Regions from separate parts of the Microbispora sp. CA-102843 genome, predicted to be linked through region 1. Evidence: riboswitches for the same ligand, from Rfam matches in the RefSeq annotation. Region 1 holds a riboswitch; each other region holds the start of a gene.
The links. Region 1 has a riboswitch for cyclic di-AMP ahead of ACQEVJ_RS41865 (C40 family peptidase). Riboswitches for the same ligand answer to the same signal wherever they lie in the genome.

Region 1 (5,650 bases):
CACGGTGCCGCAGGGCGACCCCGACGACCCCTCGGCCAACGGCACGTTCTGGCGTACGGGGTGACCACCCGACCTCGCCCCGCCGTGAACCGGTGGCGCGGTCGCCGTTCGCTCGTACCGACTGAGACGTGGCCGAGGGCAGAGAGGTGAGCAGGCGGCGGAGCGAGTCCCTCATCCCACGGGGCGCCCTGACGCTGGGTCTCGCGGCCGCCGTCTTCGGATCGGCGTGCTCGGCCGGATCCCGGACCGCACCACCGCAGACGCGGACAGGTTCTTCCACCCCGTCAGCCATCCTCCCGACCGCCTACCAGGGAGCGGAATGGCGCCGCATCAACCCGATCGACGCCGGTTTCGATCGCGCCCGGTTAGACAAGATCGCTCTCGATGCCGGAAAGAGAGGCGCGAACTGCCTGGTCGTGATCCGGCACGGGCGGCTCGTGGCCGACTGGTACTGGAACGGCACCGACGCGACCACCAGCCAGGAGGTCTTCTCCGCGACCAAGTCCTACTCCAGCACTCTGATCGGCATCGCCGAAGCGGAGGGCGGACTTTCCGTCGATGACAAGGTGTCTGAGTACGTCCCCGAGTGGGTGGGCACCTCCTCCGAAAACGTCACGATCAAGGACATCCTGAGCAACGTCTCCGGTCGGCACTGGGATTTCGACACCGACTACCGTCGCCTCGTCCGGGCAGCCGATCGTACGGGCTTCGCCGTCGGCCTTGCCCAGGACGCGGCCCGCGGAGACGTCTGGGCATACAACAACTCCGCCATCCAGACGCTCGACGCCGTGCTCACGAAGGCGACCGGGCGGAGTCCCGCGGCATACGCGCAGGAAAGACTGTTCGGCCTCATCGGCATGAGCCGCTCGAGGATGACCCGCGACGGAGCCGGCAACACCAACATGTTCTCCGGCCTGAACTCCACCTGCGAGGACATGGCCCGCTTCGGCTACCTCTTCCTCCGCGAAGGCAACTGGCAAGGGAAGCAGATCGTCCCCCGTCGGTGGGTCGAGGCGGCGACCGGCCGGCCGTCGCAGAAGGTGAACGCCGCCTACGGCTACCTGTGGTGGGTGAACGCCCGCGGTCCCGTCGTCGACGACCCGCTGAAGCCCAGTACGCGAGAGCAGAGTTCCACCGCCCCACATCGGCGCCTGGTCGACGGCGCACCTCACGACATGTACTGGGCACTGGGCTTCGGCGGCCAGGTCATCCAGGTCGATCCCGGCTCGGACACGGTCGTCGTACGGCTCGGACGGAACGTCCCGGAAGCCCGATACGGACCCGCCGACGCCTCCGAAGTGGTGACCACCGCCCTCGTGAAGCCGTAGGGAGATCACCCGCGGCGGTTGGGATCGACCGGGGTGCGCCGAGGGAAGCCACCCCACGCGAGCCGTTCGCGGACTGTACGCCCGCGCCTTGGCGGCCCGGGAAGCGCTCGGCCCGTGTGACGAGCACCACATCTTCCCTGCGCGGAGACGCTCTGACCTGCGGCTTTTAACTTTTGACCCTTTTTAGGTGATCCTTACCGTTATGGCGCCCTTTGCGACAATATGGGGCAACTTGGTAGTTTCCTTGCCCTACGGCGGGGTCCCCGTGACGCCGCCGTCGCGAACCCGGTCCGGCCGTGTTCGAGAAGGACATCCACAGTCACCGTCGCCATGTCCTCTCCGCCCCCCTGGGCGCCGGTGATGCCGAATCCGTGCAGCAAGGAGGCCCGGAGCCGGGGAACCAATCGACCTTCGACGAAGGTCTGGGGTGAATCGGCGCGCCAGCGCCGTAGGGCGACTTCCCCGCCCGAATCCGTCAGCTAACCCGGTAGGCGCAAGCGGAAGACCCTAGGGAGAGATCCCCTGTCTACCAACTCCACCACTCTGCTCCGCATTGCCTGCGTCACAATCAGTAGCGCCGCTCTCACTGCCTCTGTAGGAGCATTGAGCGCACTCCCCGCGGCCGCCGCGACGGGAAAGGTGACAGCCCCACCCCTCGCCTCGACGGTCATCCCGCCGGAGCCCCCCGTTACGGTGACCACCCCGTACAACGGCGAGGCCCCCGCGGCGTCCACGGCGGATGACTCCGCGAACACGAAGCTCACCAAGTCCGCTCTCCAGCAGGAGAAGGCCGAGCACGCCATCGAGGTGGCGAAGAAGCACCTCGGCGATCCGTACGTGTGGGGTGCCACGGGCCCACGGGCATTCGACTGCTCCGGGCTGGTCCAGTTCGCCTGGCGCAAGGCCGGCGTCAAGCTCCCGCGGACGACGTGGTCCATGCTCAGCGCCGTCAAGAAGAGGGTCTCCCTGGCGCATCTCAAGCCTGGCGACCTCATCTTCACCAGTGGCGGCGGGCACGTGGGCATGTACATGGGGCACAAGAAGGTGATCAGCGCTCCCCACAGCGGCGCGGTGGTCAGTGTCGACAAGCTCAACGGTTACTGGAGGAGCAGCTTCCTCACCGCCGTGCGCCCCGGCGTCTGACTCTGAGCCATGGAGACATCCTCGGCGGAGATGTCCTGACGCCTGCCAGCGCCAGGGGCATCTCCGCCGGGTCCGGCCGGTTCGCCGGACCCTGACGGACTACGCGTCCTCCGCGATGAGGCGCTGGAGCAGGGCCAGCAGGGTCCCGCGGTCCGCGTCCGACAAGGCGGTGTAGCACCTGGCGAGCACCTCGTCGGCGACCTTGTGCCCGGCGTCCAGGATCTGCTCGCCGGAGGGGGTGAGATGGTGCTCGATGCGCCGGCCGCGCCCGGGCCTGCGCTCGATCCATCCCTGGGCCACCAGCCGACCGGCGAGGGTTCCGAATGCCTGCTCGGACTGGAAGGTCGCCGCGGCCAGCTCCCGGGCCGACGCCCCGGGAGAGCGGCTGATCGCCCGGAGGGCATCCCACTGGGCCAGCGTCGCGCCGATCGCCGACAGCCCGCCCTCGAGGGCCCGGTGCTGCCGATACTGGGCCTGCTTGACCGCTCGTCCGAGTACTTGCAGATCGCCATGCACGGCATGAGTTTAGTGCAAGACTAAGGTAGTTTAAATAAACATCCTTAGTTATGCTGCGTCCATGAACACCATCCCGCTCTATGACGACCTGTCCCTCGCCGTGTCGGAGGCCGGAACCGGCAGACCGGCCCTGATCCTGCACGGCGGCGGCGGCCCCGCCACGGTCTCCGGGCTCGCCCAGCACCTTGCCCGGACGACACACACCATCACGCCTGCGCACCCCGGCTGGGACGGCACCCACCGCCCCCCATGGCTCACCGGCATAGACGACCTCGCGCTGGCCTACCTGCACTGCCTGCATCGCCTGCGACTGCGCGACGTCCTCGTCGTCGGTTCCTCCCTCGGCGGCTGGACCGCCGCCGAGATGGCCGTACGCGACACCGCGGGGATCATCACCGGGCTGGTGCTGGTCGACGCCGTCGGCGTGCACATCCCCGGGGAGCCGATCCGCGACTTCTTCTCCCTCGACGCCCGCGGCGTCGCCGAGTACGCCTGGCACGACTCGCAGCGTTTCTACGCCGACCCGGCCGGCATCCCCGCCGACCAACTCGCGCGCCGGGCAGCCGACATGGCCACCATGCGCACGCTGGCGAACGACCCCTACATGCACGACCCCAAGCTGCTCCGCCGGCTGAGACACGTCGACGTACCCGCTCTCCTGCTGTGGGGAGAAAGCGACCGGATCGTCACCCCCGCCTACGGAGCCGCCTACGCCGACGCCTTCGGGAACGGCCGGCTGCAGGTGATCCCGGAAGCCGGCCATCTGCCGCACATCGAACAGCCGGCGGCCACCTTCGCCGCGATCGACCACTATCTGCACGCAGCCGCGGCCGATTCCCCGGGGATCGCGGTGGGCGGCCGCGAGTAGGGGCGCTTCAGCCAACGACTGTGCCCGGCGCGGGCGGGACCCTGCGGGCGGAGGCCGCGAGCCGGTCCGCGAGCGCGACGACAAGGCCGCGGAGCTCGTCCGGTCGCTCGATGACGAACGGCAGGTCGAGCGACGCGAGCACCGGAGGCAACCAGTCGAGCCGCTCCGCTCGCAACTCGACGCGGAGCCAGCCCTCGGTCTCGGGATCCGCGCCTCCCACGGACGGGGACTCCTCCACAGTCGCGACGCCGGCGGGAAGCCGGGCGCGGATCTGCTCGACCGTCCCCTGGATCCGCAGGACCACTTCATGCCGGTACGGAGCCTTGGCGAACCCTGACAAGACGTGCTGCGCCGCGTCGAGCCCGGCGGGCGGCTCGAACGAACCGGGCAGGGTCCTCGCGTCCGCGATGCGATCCAGCCGGAAGGTCCGATCCTCGCCGATCTCGGGATCCTCACCCGTGACGTACCACCGGCCCGAATGGGCGACGAGCCCGTACGGATGCAGCGTGCGTTCGCTGCGCCGGCCGTCGGCGGCGGTGTATCTGATCGAAATCGGCCGGCGATGGCGCACCGCGTCGGCGACGGACAGCAGGACCGTGGTCTCCGGGGCGGCGAACTCGCCGGGCGGAGCCGTGAAGGCGAGGGATTCGAGCACGGTGTCGAGCCTGCGAGCGAGCCGCTCGGGCAGGACCCGCCGGATCTTGGCCGCCGCCGTCTCACTCGCCGTGCCCGTCGCCGTCATCAACCCTGCCCGGCGTCCGGCGACCAGGCCGAGCAGCACGGCGAGCGCTTCGTCGTCGCTCAGCATGAGCGGAGGCATGCGGTATCCGGGAGCGAGCCGGTACCCGCCGTAGCGGCCGCGCACCGACTCGACGGGCACGTCGAGGTCGATCAGATGGTCCACGTATCGCCGCACGGTGCGCTCGTCGACGCCGAGCCGGTCGGCGAGTTCGGCCATCGTCCGAATACCGCCCGACTGCAGGAGCTCCAACAGCGTGAGCACGCGATGAGTAGGTCGAGCCACGTCACACAATTTAGTGAGAATACTGGGCGGTTTCTGTCCGGTATCCGTCCTAGTGTGCCGCTGGAGAACGACCCCACGCACCAGGGAGATCACCATGGACTTCGTATCGATCCGCATCATCACGGGCGACGTCGCGCGCCTCGTCGGCTTCTACGAGCGAGCCACGGGAGTGCGGGCCAGTTGGTCCAGCGAGGACTTCGCCGAGCTCAGGACCACCTCCGCCACCCTCGCGATCGGCAGCACCCGCACCGTCCCGCTCTTCGCACCTGGCGCCGCCCGTCCGGCCGACAACCGCACCGTGATCGTCGAGTTCCTCGTCGACGACGTGGACCGCGTGCATCAGAACCTGGTCGGCTTCGTCGAGGAGTTCGTCACAGAGCCCACCACGATGCCTTGGGGCAACCGATCGCTCCTGTTCCGCGACCCCGACGGCAACCTCGTCAACTTCTTCACCCCCGTCAGCCCGGCCGCCATCGAGAAGTTCGCCCGCTGACGACAACGCGGCCAGGCGCCTCTGGATGGGAGCTCCGGGACTCCAGCGATCTCGGTGCTCCCACTGCCCGCGCTCTCTCCAGAGACCGGCCCTCACCCGATCGCGGCGCGTAGAACTGCGGGCTTCGCCGGCAACAAGGCCCACCGAGCAGAAGACGCCGGTGCCGCCGAGCGCGTATCCGTGTGACCCACAGGTCCGCCGGAAGGACAGGGACAACTCAGCGTTCGTAGAGGTACCACCCACTGGGTGTCTGCTCGCAGTAGTACCAGTCCCCGGAG
Region 2 (5,650 bases), 4.2 Mb from region 1:
GGGAGGTTGGGATGCGGGTGCTCGTGGTCGAGGACGAGGAACAGCTGGCCGAGGCCGTCGCCCGGGGGCTGCGGCTGCACGCCATCGCGGTGGACGTGGCCTACGACGGTCAGGAGGCGCTCGAGCTGGCCGCCTACGTCGACTACGACGTGGTCGTGCTCGACCGCGACCTGCCCGAGGTGCACGGCGACGAGGTGTGCCGGGAACTGGTCACGGCCAGTGGGGCGAGCCGCATCCTCATGCTGACGGCGGCCGGGCGGGTGCGCGACCGGGTCGGGGGCCTGTCCCTGGGCGCCGACGACTACCTGGTCAAGCCGTTCGCGTTCGCCGAGCTGGTGGCCCGGATCCGGGCGCTGGCCCGGCGCTCGCCCCGGGCGATGCCTGCGGTGATCGAGCGGGCCGGGATCCGGCTCGACCCGGCCCGCCGTACGGTGGTGCGGGACGGGCGGCAGGTGGCGCTGGGCCGCAAGGAGTTCGACGTGCTGCACGAACTCATGCGCGCCAGCGGAGGGCTGGTGACCTCGGCCCGGCTGCGGGCGAACGTGTGGGACGAGCACGCCGACGCCGGCACGGGCGTGCTGCGCGTCACGATCACCTCGCTGCGCCGCAAACTTGGCGAGCCCCCGGTGATCGAGAACGTGCCGGGCCGGGGGTATCGGCTGTGATCCGCGTCCTGTCCTTGTGGGGCAGGCTCGGCCTGCGGATGCGGCTCACCCTGCTGTACGGCGGGCTGTTCTTCCTGGCGGGGTCGGTGCTGCTGTGGTTCACCCACCTGCTGACCGCGCGGGCGCTCAACCAGCGGTTCGTGGTGGCGGTGGCGTCGAAGGTGACCGGCACCCCCGATGCCGTGTTGGGGGGCAGGCTGCCCGACAGCGACATCCTCGCGCAGCGGGTGCGCACCGACGTCGAGCAGGGCGCGGCCGACGTGCTGACCGACGTGCTCCGCTCGTCGGTGATGGTCATGATCCTCGTCGGGGCCGTCGCCGTGGTGCTGGGCTACCTGGTGGCCGACCGCGCGCTGCGCCCGCTGGACCGGGTGACCGAGACCGCGCAGCGGCTGTCGGAGAGCACGCTGCACGAGCGGATCGCCCTGCGCGGGCCGCAGGACGAGGTCAAGCGCCTCGCCGACACCTTCGACGCGATGCTCGACCGGCTGCACCGGGTGTTCGACGCCCAGCGCCGGTTCATCGCCAACGCCTCTCACGAGCTGCGCACCCCGCTGGCGGTCAACCGTACGGTCCTGGAGGTGTCGCTGGAGGAGCCCGCGGCGTCGGAGGACCTCAAGGCGCTGGCCCGCGCGCTGCTCGGCACCAACGCGAGGTATGAGCGGCTGATCGAGGGACTGCTCATGCTGGCGCAGTCGGAGCAGGAGCTGAGCGCCCGCAAGCCGGTCGACCTGCGGCAGATCGTCCGTATGGCGATGGAGCAGATCGACCTGCAGCCGCGCCGCAGGAAGGTGGTCGTCCACGAGGACCTGTCCCCGGCGGTCGTGCACGGCGACCCGCTGTTCCTCGAACGCTGCCTGGTCAACCTGCTGGAGAACGCGATCAAGTACAACGTGCGTGACGGAGAGGTCTGGGTCCGGCTGCGGGAGGACGAGGCCGGGGTGAGCGTGACGGTGGAGAACACCGGGCCCCTGGTCCCGCCGTACGAGGTGGACGACCTGTTCGAGCCGTTCCGCCGGCTCGGCGGCGACCGCGTCCGCTCCGCCCGGGGGGCGGGGCTGGGCCTGTCCATCGTCCGGGCCATCGCCGTGGCGCACGGCGGCGGGGTGGAGGCGCTCCCCCGGCCGGAAGGCGGCCTGGCGGTGACCGTGCGCCTGCCCGGGTGAGCCCGGGTTTGCGCTGACGGCGAACCCGAGCGGCCCCGGTTACCCGCCCTCGCCGGGTTTGCCGCCTACCGACCAGTAAAATCTCAGTTGTTCTAACTTGACCGGTTTGACCTGGTCTATTACGTTTTAGGCAGCTCAGGGCGTACTTGCTCATCTCAATGGTCAAGAAGCCCACCTCAGACCGACGCGGCCGGCCCATTCCGGCCTGCCGCCCGGCCGCCGAGTCCGCGTCCGCGCGGAGCCGGGGACCCACCTCTCCTGGGGTGAATCGGCATGCGTGCCGTAGGGCGACTTCCAGCCCGAACCCGTCAGCTAACCCGGTAGGCGGCATGGAAGTAAGGGAGTTCGCCCCACATGCACGTCCTCAACACCTGTCTTCGCGCTGCCCTCGCGGGCGGGGCTCTCGCCTCGGCCGTGCTGATCTCAGCGCCGGCAGCGCACGCGGACAACCCGGCCACCGGCAAGGGCCCGGCGGCCGCGAAGTCCATGTCCGAGATCGCCTCCACGCTGCCCAAGGTCAGCGCGGACGACGTGCTGAACCTGGCCAGGAGCCAGATCGGGATCAGCGAGAACGCCTACGGCGGCGGGACCAAGTTCCAGCAGTGGTACATGACCACGCCCCGCGCCCGCGAGACCCTCGCCCGCGACGGCGGCACGCTCAAGGGCTACCTCAACGCGGCCTGGTGCGACATGTTCGTCTCCTGGGTGGGCCAGCAGCTCGGCATCGGCCCGGTCATGGGCTCCGACGCCTACACCGTGGAGCACGCTCACTGGTTCGCCGACCACAGCCGCTGGGGCCGTACGCCCAAGCCGGGCGCGGTGGTGTTCTTCAACTGGAACGGCAGCAAGAACATCGACGACGTCCAGCACGTCGGTTTCGTCGTCAAGGACAACGGCGACGGCACGATCCGGACCATCGAGGGCAACACCGGCGACGGCGGCGCCGTCGAGGCCCGCACCCGCCCCACCTGGCAGGTCGTCGGATACGGCTACCCGATGTACACCGCGGACGCCTCCGCCTCCGCCTCTTCCTGACGGACGACGGTCCCGAAGCGCGCCGGTGATCCCGGCGCGCTTCGCCGTCCCCGCCATCCCCGCCGTGGCCGGCCGTACGCTCAGCCTGCCCGAGCAGGCGAGAGCCGCCCGGCCGCCGCAAATTGACCTATATAAGCGTGAGCTGCGAGCCTTGCGGCATGCACGCGTTCGACGTCCTCGGCGATCCGGTGCGCCGCCGCATCCTGGAGCTGCTCGCCGAGGGCGAGCGCTCCGCCGGGGAGATCGGCGCGATCGTGCAGGAGGAGTTCGGGATCTCCCAGCCGGGGGTGTCCCAGCACCTGCGCGTGCTGCGGGACAGCGGCTTCGCGACGGTCCGGGCCGAGGGCACCCGGCGCCTGTACGCCGTCGACCCCGCGCCGCTGCGCGAGGTCGACACCTGGCTCGACCACTTCCGCCGCTTCTGGAACCAGCGCCTGGACGCCCTGGGCACCGAACTCGCCCGCGGCAAGAGGGAGCGCCGACTGGGTGACGGCGCTCGCCCGTGAATCGTGGCGCACGTGACGTGCCGCGTCATGCGGACGAGGGTCCGTCACCGCGGTATCCCGGCACTGCCGCGTCACCGGCTCTCGGTCACACGTCCCAGGTGACGGGGAGGCTCTTGACCCCGTAGATGTCGGCGGTCTCCGGGCGCAGCACGACCTCCTCGGCCGGCACGGCCAGCCGTAGCGTGGGGAAGCGGTTGAGCAGTGCGGGGAGCGCGACGCGCATCTCGACGCGGGCCAGCTGCTGGCCCAGGCACTGGTGGATGCCGTGGCCGAAGGCCAGGTGCCCGCCGTCCTGCCTGCGCAGGTCGAGCACGTGGGGGTCGGTGAAGCGCTCCGGGTCGCGGTTGGCGGTGTTGTAGGACAGGATCAGCGTTGTGCCGGCCTTGATGGTGTGGCCGCCCAGCTCGACGTCCTCCAGCGCCGTTCTCATGAACGTCTTGGCGACGCTCAGATACCGCAGCAGCTCCTCCACGGCCCCGTCGGTGAGCGCGGGATCGGCGCGTAGCGCGGCCAGTTGCGCGGGATTTCGCAGCAGCGCGAAGGTGCCCAGGGCCAGCATGTTGGCGGTGGTGTCGAACCCGGCCGACAGCAGGATCAGGGCCATGCCCCGCAGCTCCTCGTCGGTCAGGTCGCTGTCGGTGAGATCGCCGAGCACGTCGTCGGTGGGGTTGGCACGCTTGGCGGCCACCAGCTCCGCGAGGTAGTTCTGGACCGCGGTGTAGGCCGCGATCAGGTCTTCGTCGCTGGTCTCCCCGCCGAGGAACTTGTCGATGTGCTCCTGGAAGGAGCCCCGGTCCTCGTACGGCACGCCGAGCAGCTCGCAGATGATGACGGCGGGGACGGGCCTGGCGAAGGCGGTCACCAGGTCGGTCGGCGGGCCGGCCTTCTCCATGGCGTCCAGGTGGTCGGCGGTGACCTGCTCGACGCGCTCGGTGAGCATGCGCATCCGCCGTACGGTGAACTTGCCCATCAGCGGTTTGCGATAGCGGCTGTGCTGCGGCTCGTCCATGAGGAGGAACTCGCCGGGCGGCGCCGGGGGGACCTCGATCTCGCCGTAGTCGACCAGCGGGTGGTGGCGCATGAGCTCCTTGCGTGAGCTGAACCGCGAGTCGGCCAGGACGGACCGGACCAGGTCGTAGCCGGTGACCAGCCAGCCCTGGTGTCCGTCGGGGAAGGGGAAGCGGCTGATCGGGCCGTGCTCGCGGGCCTGGATCAGCTCCTTGGGCGGGTCGAAGGGACAGCCGGGCTGACGCGCCGCCGGCATCGTCGTGACAGTGTGGAGAGATTCAGCCATGACCTTTCCTTGTCTCGCGATAGGACGTGTTTCATGGGGCCCGCAGCTCGTCAGGGAGGACGACCCGCCACGCTGAGCTGGCCTAGGAGATCTTGCGGCGGTAAGTGTTCATGGCGAAGACGTACGCGACGATGAGGATGCCGACACACCAGGCCAGGGCGATCCAGATGTCGGTGCCGACCGGCTGCTGGGTGAACAGGGCGCGGATGGCGTTGACGATGGACGTCACCGGCTGGTGCTCGGCGAAGGCGCGCACCAGGCCTGGCATGGTGTCGGTGGGCACGAACGCCGAGCTGAGGAACGGCAGGAAGATGAGCGGGTAGGAGAATGCGCTCGCGCCTTCCATGGTCTTCGCGGACAGGCCGGGGATGACGGCGATCCACGTCAACGCCAGGGTGAACAGGATCAGGATGCCGGCGACCGCGAGCCACGCCTGCGCTCCCGCCCCCGAGCGGAAGCCCATGAGCAGGGCGACGAGCACGACGACCACGAGCGAGATCAGATTGGCGACCAGCGAGGTCAGCACGTGCGCCCACAGCACCGACGACCGCGCGGTCGGCATGGACTGGAATCGCTCGAAGATGCCGCTCTTCATGTCCGTGAACAGCCGGTACGCGGTGTAGGCGATGCCCGAGGCGACCGTGATGAGCAGGATGCCGGGCAGCAGGTAGGTCACATACGAATCCGAACCTGTGTTGATCGCGCCGCCGAACACGTAGACGAACAGCAGCATCATGGCGATCGGCATGACCGCGGTCGTGACAACGGTGTCCACGCTACGCGTGACGTGGCGCAGGGATCGTCCCAGCAGGACGGCGGTGTCGCCGAAGAAATGCTTGGTCATCGTTGTTCCTTACGCGTCCGTGCCGACGTTGCGGTCAGGGCCGTTCTTGCCGTTGTCACCGACGAGCGCGAGGAAGACGTCCTCCAGGGTCGGCTGCTTCTCGACGTACTCGACCTTGGCGGGCGGGAGCAGCCGCTTGA
Region 3 (5,650 bases), 2.3 Mb from region 1:
GAGCGAACGCGGAGGCCGGTCTGACACGGGTCTCCGCTCTTTCCACCAGACCACGCTCGATCTCACGGCATCTGCGCCGTTCCGCAGGTGCCGTACCGCGCCGCGGCGTGTCCAGGGCCGCCCGCCGTGCCGCGAGGCCGCCGCCGCCCGCCCAGACCTCTTTCCTGTGAGGCTTTCGTGCTCGACTCCCGTCGTCCTGTGAACGGGACCGCACCCGCCGGCCGCCTGGCGCGGCTGGCGGGCCTGTGCGGTCCCGCCTTCGTCGTCTCCGTGGCGTACATCGATCCCGGCAACTTCGCGACCAACATGGCGGGCGGCGCCCAGTACGGAACGATGCTGCTGTGGGTGATCGCCGTCGCGAACGCGCCGGCCATGTTCGTGCAGGCGCTTTCGGCCAAGCTGGGCATCGCCACCGGCCGCAACCTCCCCGAGCTGTGCCGCGACCACCTGCCGCGCCGGGTGAGCCTGCCGCTGTGGGTGCAGGCCGAGCTGGTCGCCGCCGCCACCGACCTGGCCGAGTTCATCGGCGGGGCGATCGCCCTGAACCTGCTGCTCGGCGTGCCTCTGCTGCCCGCCGCCGCCATCACGGCCGTCGTCTCCTCGCTGCTGCTCATGCTCGCGCCGCGCGGACGCCGCCGGTTCGAGGCGACCGTCGCGGCGATGCTCGCGGTGGTCCTGACCGGCTTCGCCTACCAGGTGCTGCTGTCGGGATCCCTCGCGGGTGTGGCGGGCGGCTTCGTGCCCCGCCTGGCCGGGACCGACAGCCTGCTGCTGGCCACCGGGATCATGGGGGCGACCGTCATGCCCCACGTCGTCTACCTGCACTCGGCCCTCACCCAGCACCAGGGCGCGCACGGCGGGCCCAGGGAGGATGTGCGCAGAGAGGATGCGCGCAGGGAGGCCGTGCGCGCCAGCCGGATGGACATCGCCGTCGCCCTCGGCACCGCCGGGCTGGTGAACATGGCGATGCTGACCGTGGCCGCCGCCACGTTCGGCGGCGGCGATCCCGGCAGCCTGCAGGCCGTCCACGCCGGTCTCGGGCAGGTCCTCGGCCCCGGGGCGGCCGTCGCGTTCGCGCTCGCCCTGCTCGCCTCCGGCCTGGCCTCCTCCAGCGTGGGGACCTACGCCGGGCAGGTGATCACGGCGGGGTTCCTGCGCCGCCGCGTGCCGCTCCTGGCGCGGCGCCTGATCACGATCCTCCCGGCCATGGCGGTCCTGGCCGTCGGGGTGAATCCCACGCGGGCGCTCGTGCTGAGCCAGGTCGCGCTGTCCTTCGGCATCCCGTTCGCGCTGGTCCCGCTCGTGGCGTTCACCAGCAGCAGGAAGCTGATGGGCGACCTCGTCAACCGCCGCCTCACCACCGTCGCCGGCGTCGTCGTCGCCACCGTGATCAGCGCGCTGAACGGATTCCTCCTCGTGGAGGTGTTCACCGGCTGAGGCGGCCTTCCGTCACAGCAGTGCGGCGAACCGGGCCGCGACGAGGTCCCAGCGCCACTCCTCCTCTATCCAGGCCCGGCCCTTCTCGCCCATCGCCCGGGCGCGGGCCGGGTCGGCCAGCAGGTCGCACAGCGCGCCGGCCACCGCCGTGTGCGACGTGCCGTCGACCACCAGGCCCGTCTCGCCGTGCCGTACGGCGTCGGGGGCGCCTCCGGAGGAGCCCGCGACCACCGGCAGCCCGGTGGCCGACGCCTCCAGGTAGACGATGCCGAGGCCCTCGACGTCGAGCCCCCCGAACCTGCTGCGGCAGGGCATGGCGAACACGTCGCCCGCGTCGTAGTAGGCCGGGAGGGACGCCCAGGGGACCGACCCGGTGACGACCACCGAACCGCGCAGGCCTGCCCGGGCGGCTGCCCGCTCCAGCGACCGCCGCAAGGGGCCGCCGCCGACCAGGAGCAGGGCCGCGCCGGGAACCCGCCGCAGGACGAGCGGCCAGGCCCGCAGCAGCACGTCCTGGCCCTTGCGCGGCACCAGCCGGGAGACGCACACGACCACCGGCCGGTCGCCCAGGCCGAGCGACGCGCGGACCCGGTCGCCGCCCGCCCCCGGGTGGAAGGCGGCGGTGTCCACGCCGGGCGCGAGCCGTACGAGCCTGGGGGCGGCGACGACCCGGGCGATCCGGCGGCGGGTGTAGTCGCCGAGATAGGTCACGGCGTCGGCCCCCGCGCCGATGCGGCGCAGCAGGGCGCGCGCGCCGGGCAGGCGGGCCCACGACGCCTCGTGCCCGTGGGTGAGCATGACGATCCGGCCCGCGCCCGCGGCGCGCAGGACGGGAGCGAGCAGCCCCAGCGGCGCCGCCGCGCCGAAGACGACGGTGGCGCCGTCCTCGACCAGCGCCGCCGCCCTCCTCGCCACCGAGCGCGTTGGCAGCATCAGCGAGGAGGGATGACGGACCACCTCGTACGGCTGGCGGGCGTCGAACTCCTCGCATCCCTTCCAGCGCGGGGCGTACACGACCACAGAGCCGGGTGGCCTGCGCGAGGCGAGGCCGTGCACGAACGCCTGGATGCCGCCCGGTCTGGGCGGGAAGTCGTTCGTGACGATCAGCGTCCGCTTCGTCATCCTCACCCCCGCTGCCGGCGTGGTCGCGCGGTCCGCCCGCGCGCCGCCCGGGAACGCATTGTTGCAGCCGCGGTCGCCACCGTCGCCCAGTCGTGATCAGGACCGGGCGAGCCGTTCACGCGCGTACGACCGCCATTCGCGGGTCAGGCCGTCGGCGGTCAGTCCGAGCACCTCCCGCAGGGCGGCGCCGATGTCCTCGCGCAGCGCGGCGCGGTAGAGGGCGACCAGTCTCCGCTCGCCGAACCGGGCGGCGATGTAGCGGCAGGCCAGCCACGCCTCCTCGTACGCCTGGGCGGGCCTGGCGGCGAAGTCGGCGGGCCCCGGCAGGGTGTTGAGCGCCGTCCTCCCGGCGGCCACGTCGGCGGCCAGTTCGGCGGCCACCGTACGGACCGGCAGTCCGCTGTCCAGGTAGCCCACGTAGTCGGCGAAGCCCTCCATGAGCCACATCGGCACGGCGCGGGGACCGGCGGTCGCGACGTGCGTCAGCTCGTGGGTCACGACGACCAGGCGGCCGGTCGCGGACAGGCGGGCGAACGCGGCCGGCTGCACGATCACCCGGCCGCCGGTCGCGACGGCCGCCAGGCCGTCCACCTTCGCCGGCGCGGCCAGCACGGCGGCCTGCTCCTCGGTGCGCGGCACGAGGACCACCGCGCCGCCGTACCCGCCCCAGACCCTCGTCACCGTACGGCCCGCCCGATCGGCCAGCGCGGCGATCTCGGCGACCAGCGGCCGGGGCGACCCGGCGACGACGGCGCTCGCGCCGCGGGCGACGGAGGCGCCGGTCCACATGCCCGGATGCTCCCGCACGGCGGCGCGGGCATCCAGCCGCAGGGAAAGCAGCGGGTCGGGCGGGGCCGCGGCGGCGGGGCCGGCCAGCAGCGCGGCCAGCGCGACGGACGCGGCCGCGATCCTGCGGGGCCGATTTCCAAGGTGGCGCCGATCGGCCTCGGCGCGCACGGCCGGCACGACCCCGGGCACGCCGCTCGTGGCAGTCACGCCGAGCATGGTAACCAGCACATGCCACGGCCCCGTCCACCTCGGCGAGGTGGACGGGGCCGTAAGGACGGCGCCGGTCGAGGGGGCTGGTGACCGGTGCCCGTCAGACGCCTGGGCGGACGGCACCCACGAAGGTGCTCCTCCTGTAGGCGTCCAGCTTGTCGATCCTGACCCGCGTGCCGCTGTGCGGAGCGTGGATCATCTTGCCGTGCCCGACGTACATGCCGACGTGGCCGCCGCCGCTGGTGAAGATCAGGTCACCGGGCTCGAAGTGGCCCCAGGACACCTTCTTCCTGACCGCGCTGCGGATGGACCACGTCGTGCGCGGCAGCCGTACGCCCGCCTTGCGCCAGGCGTACTGGACCAGGCCCGAGCAGTCGAACGCGCCCGGTCCCGTGGCCCCGTAGCGGTAGGGGTCGCCGATCTGCTTCTCTGCGACCTTCACCGCGCGCCGGGCCTTGGCCGCCTGGAGCACGGCCCTGCTGACCTTCCGCTTGGCGGTGTGCTTCTTCGTCCGCTGCTTCTTCGCCGCAGCCTTGCGTGCGGCGGTGCTCGCGCTCGTCGCGGTGGCCGTCTTCGTCGCTGTGGGCGTCTTGACGACCGTGACCGTCACCGTGTCGGCCGTCGCCGGATGCGCACCGGCGACCCCTACGGATGCCGTCAAAGCGGCACCACCAAGGGCAATTCGGGCAAGACGGGACAGACTAGCGGGGGTGGTAGACAGGATCTCTCCTCGGGTCTTCCGCTCACGCCTACCGGGTTAGCTGACGGGTTCGGGCGGGGAAGTCGCCCTACGGCGCGCGATGCGCCGATTCACCCCGGACCTTCACGTGAAGGTCGATGGTTCCCCGGCTCCGTGCCTCCTGACTGCACGGACTCGGCAGGACACCGGCGCCGGGGGGTTCCGCTAAGGGGAGGGTGATGAAGGGCGCCGATGACGGTGGATGACTGCACGCGACCGGCCGGCCGGACCGGGTTCGCGGCGGCGAGGCGTGCTCGCCGCGGCCCAGAAGCTACCGAGGACCCGCCGCGTTCGGCAAAGCCCTCCCGCCGGATAAAGATCGGATAACGAAGGCCGCGGAGAAGAAACCGCAGCTTACCCGCACCGCGAACGGCTAAATGTGACTCTGGTCACAATCTCTGCACCAGCGGCGAAATCTGGTCACAGGAGTCACAAAAGGTACAAACGATCACAGAGACGGCTGGGCCCTCAGGGACGCACAGCTCCTATCGCGTGATACTCGGCGAGTGTGACAATCTTCACAACATCGCCGGTCTGCGGAGCGTGGACGACCTTGCCGTCTCCGGCGTAGATGCCGACGTGCCCGTATCCGGCGTGCCAGAGCAGGTCGCCCGGCTGGAGCTCGTCCAGCGAGACCCTGCGGCTCGCGCCCCAGGCCCACTGCTCGTAACTGGTCCGGGGCAGCGACACGCCCGCGGCCGCCCACGCGGCCTGCACGAGCCCTGAGCAGTCCCAGGCGTCCGGCCCGGCGCCCCCGTAGCGGTACGGCTTGCCGACCTGCTTGTAGGCGAACTGGAGGGCCGACAGCGCGTTGCCGGACGCCGGTCCGGTGTAGACGACGCCGGCGCTGTTGGGGTTGCCGGGGTTGTACGTCCCGAGCGAGCGCAGCAGCTTCATCTGCTCTCTGACGAGCTTGTCGACCTCGTCCTTCTCGTCGGCGAGCTCGCCCCTGACGTCGGTGGCCTCCTTGTACAGCGTCTTGCTCCGGTCGCGGCGGTCCTTGAGGTCCTTGATGGCGCCCTCGTACGCCTTGAGCCGCCCGGCTCGCTCGGCCGACATGTGGTTGAGCGTGGCGAGACCGCTGAGCATGGCATCGGGGTTGGAGCTGTAGAAGACGCCGCCCCACGACCCCATCTCGCCGACCTGGTAGCTGCTGACGGCCATCGAGACCAGCCCGGAGCGGAGCGCCTCGACCCGGACGTTCTGCTTCTTGTAGTCGTCGTTGATGGCGAGGTACTTCTGCTTCGCGTTCTTCCACTTCTCGTTGGCCGCGTTGTAGCGGTCCACGAGCTTGTCGGCCTGCTGGTTGAGCTTGCTCAGCTTCGCCTTGGCCTGCGCGACTGTGGGCTTCGG

Region 2: it holds a riboswitch for cyclic di-AMP, as region 1 does, so the genes downstream of both, ACQEVJ_RS22250 (CHAP domain-containing protein) here and ACQEVJ_RS41865 (C40 family peptidase) in region 1, are expected to answer to the same signal.
Region 3: it holds a riboswitch for cyclic di-AMP, as region 1 does, so the genes downstream of both, ACQEVJ_RS31230 (C40 family peptidase) here and ACQEVJ_RS41865 (C40 family peptidase) in region 1, are expected to answer to the same signal.

What each region holds. Positions count from the first base shown of each region.
Region 1 covers NZ_JBNJNF010000001.1:8,998,924-9,004,573, forward strand. Annotated here, with positions in the region: gene ACQEVJ_RS41855 (hypothetical protein) at 1-64, shown strand, start outside; gene ACQEVJ_RS41860 (serine hydrolase domain-containing protein) at 129-1,328, shown strand; cyclic di-AMP (ydaO/yuaA leader) riboswitch at 1,680-1,837, shown strand; gene ACQEVJ_RS41865 (C40 family peptidase) at 1,932-2,471, shown strand; gene ACQEVJ_RS41870 (MarR family winged helix-turn-helix transcriptional regulator) at 2,571-2,987, opposite strand; gene ACQEVJ_RS41875 (alpha/beta fold hydrolase) at 3,049-3,855, shown strand; gene ACQEVJ_RS41880 (helix-turn-helix transcriptional regulator) at 3,863-4,858, opposite strand; gene ACQEVJ_RS41885 (VOC family protein) at 4,974-5,372, shown strand; gene ACQEVJ_RS41890 (hypothetical protein) at 5,590-5,650, opposite strand, start outside.
Region 2 covers NZ_JBNJNF010000001.1:4,796,931-4,802,580, forward strand. Annotated here, with positions in the region: gene ACQEVJ_RS22240 (response regulator transcription factor) at 12-665, shown strand; gene ACQEVJ_RS22245 (sensor histidine kinase) at 662-1,831, shown strand; cyclic di-AMP (ydaO/yuaA leader) riboswitch at 2,039-2,172, shown strand; gene ACQEVJ_RS22250 (CHAP domain-containing protein) at 2,186-2,866, shown strand; gene ACQEVJ_RS22255 (ArsR/SmtB family transcription factor) at 3,025-3,372, shown strand; gene ACQEVJ_RS22260 (cytochrome P450) at 3,458-4,666, opposite strand; gene ACQEVJ_RS22265 (ABC transporter permease) at 4,749-5,510, opposite strand; gene ACQEVJ_RS22270 (ABC transporter ATP-binding protein) at 5,520-5,650, opposite strand, start outside.
Region 3 covers NZ_JBNJNF010000001.1:6,738,966-6,744,615, forward strand. Annotated here, with positions in the region: gene ACQEVJ_RS31215 (Nramp family divalent metal transporter) at 199-1,437, shown strand; gene ACQEVJ_RS31220 (glycosyltransferase family 4 protein) at 1,450-2,559, opposite strand; gene ACQEVJ_RS31225 (hypothetical protein) at 2,656-3,555, opposite strand; gene ACQEVJ_RS31230 (C40 family peptidase) at 3,659-4,219, opposite strand; cyclic di-AMP (ydaO/yuaA leader) riboswitch at 4,294-4,448, opposite strand; gene ACQEVJ_RS31235 (C40 family peptidase) at 4,766-5,650, opposite strand, start outside.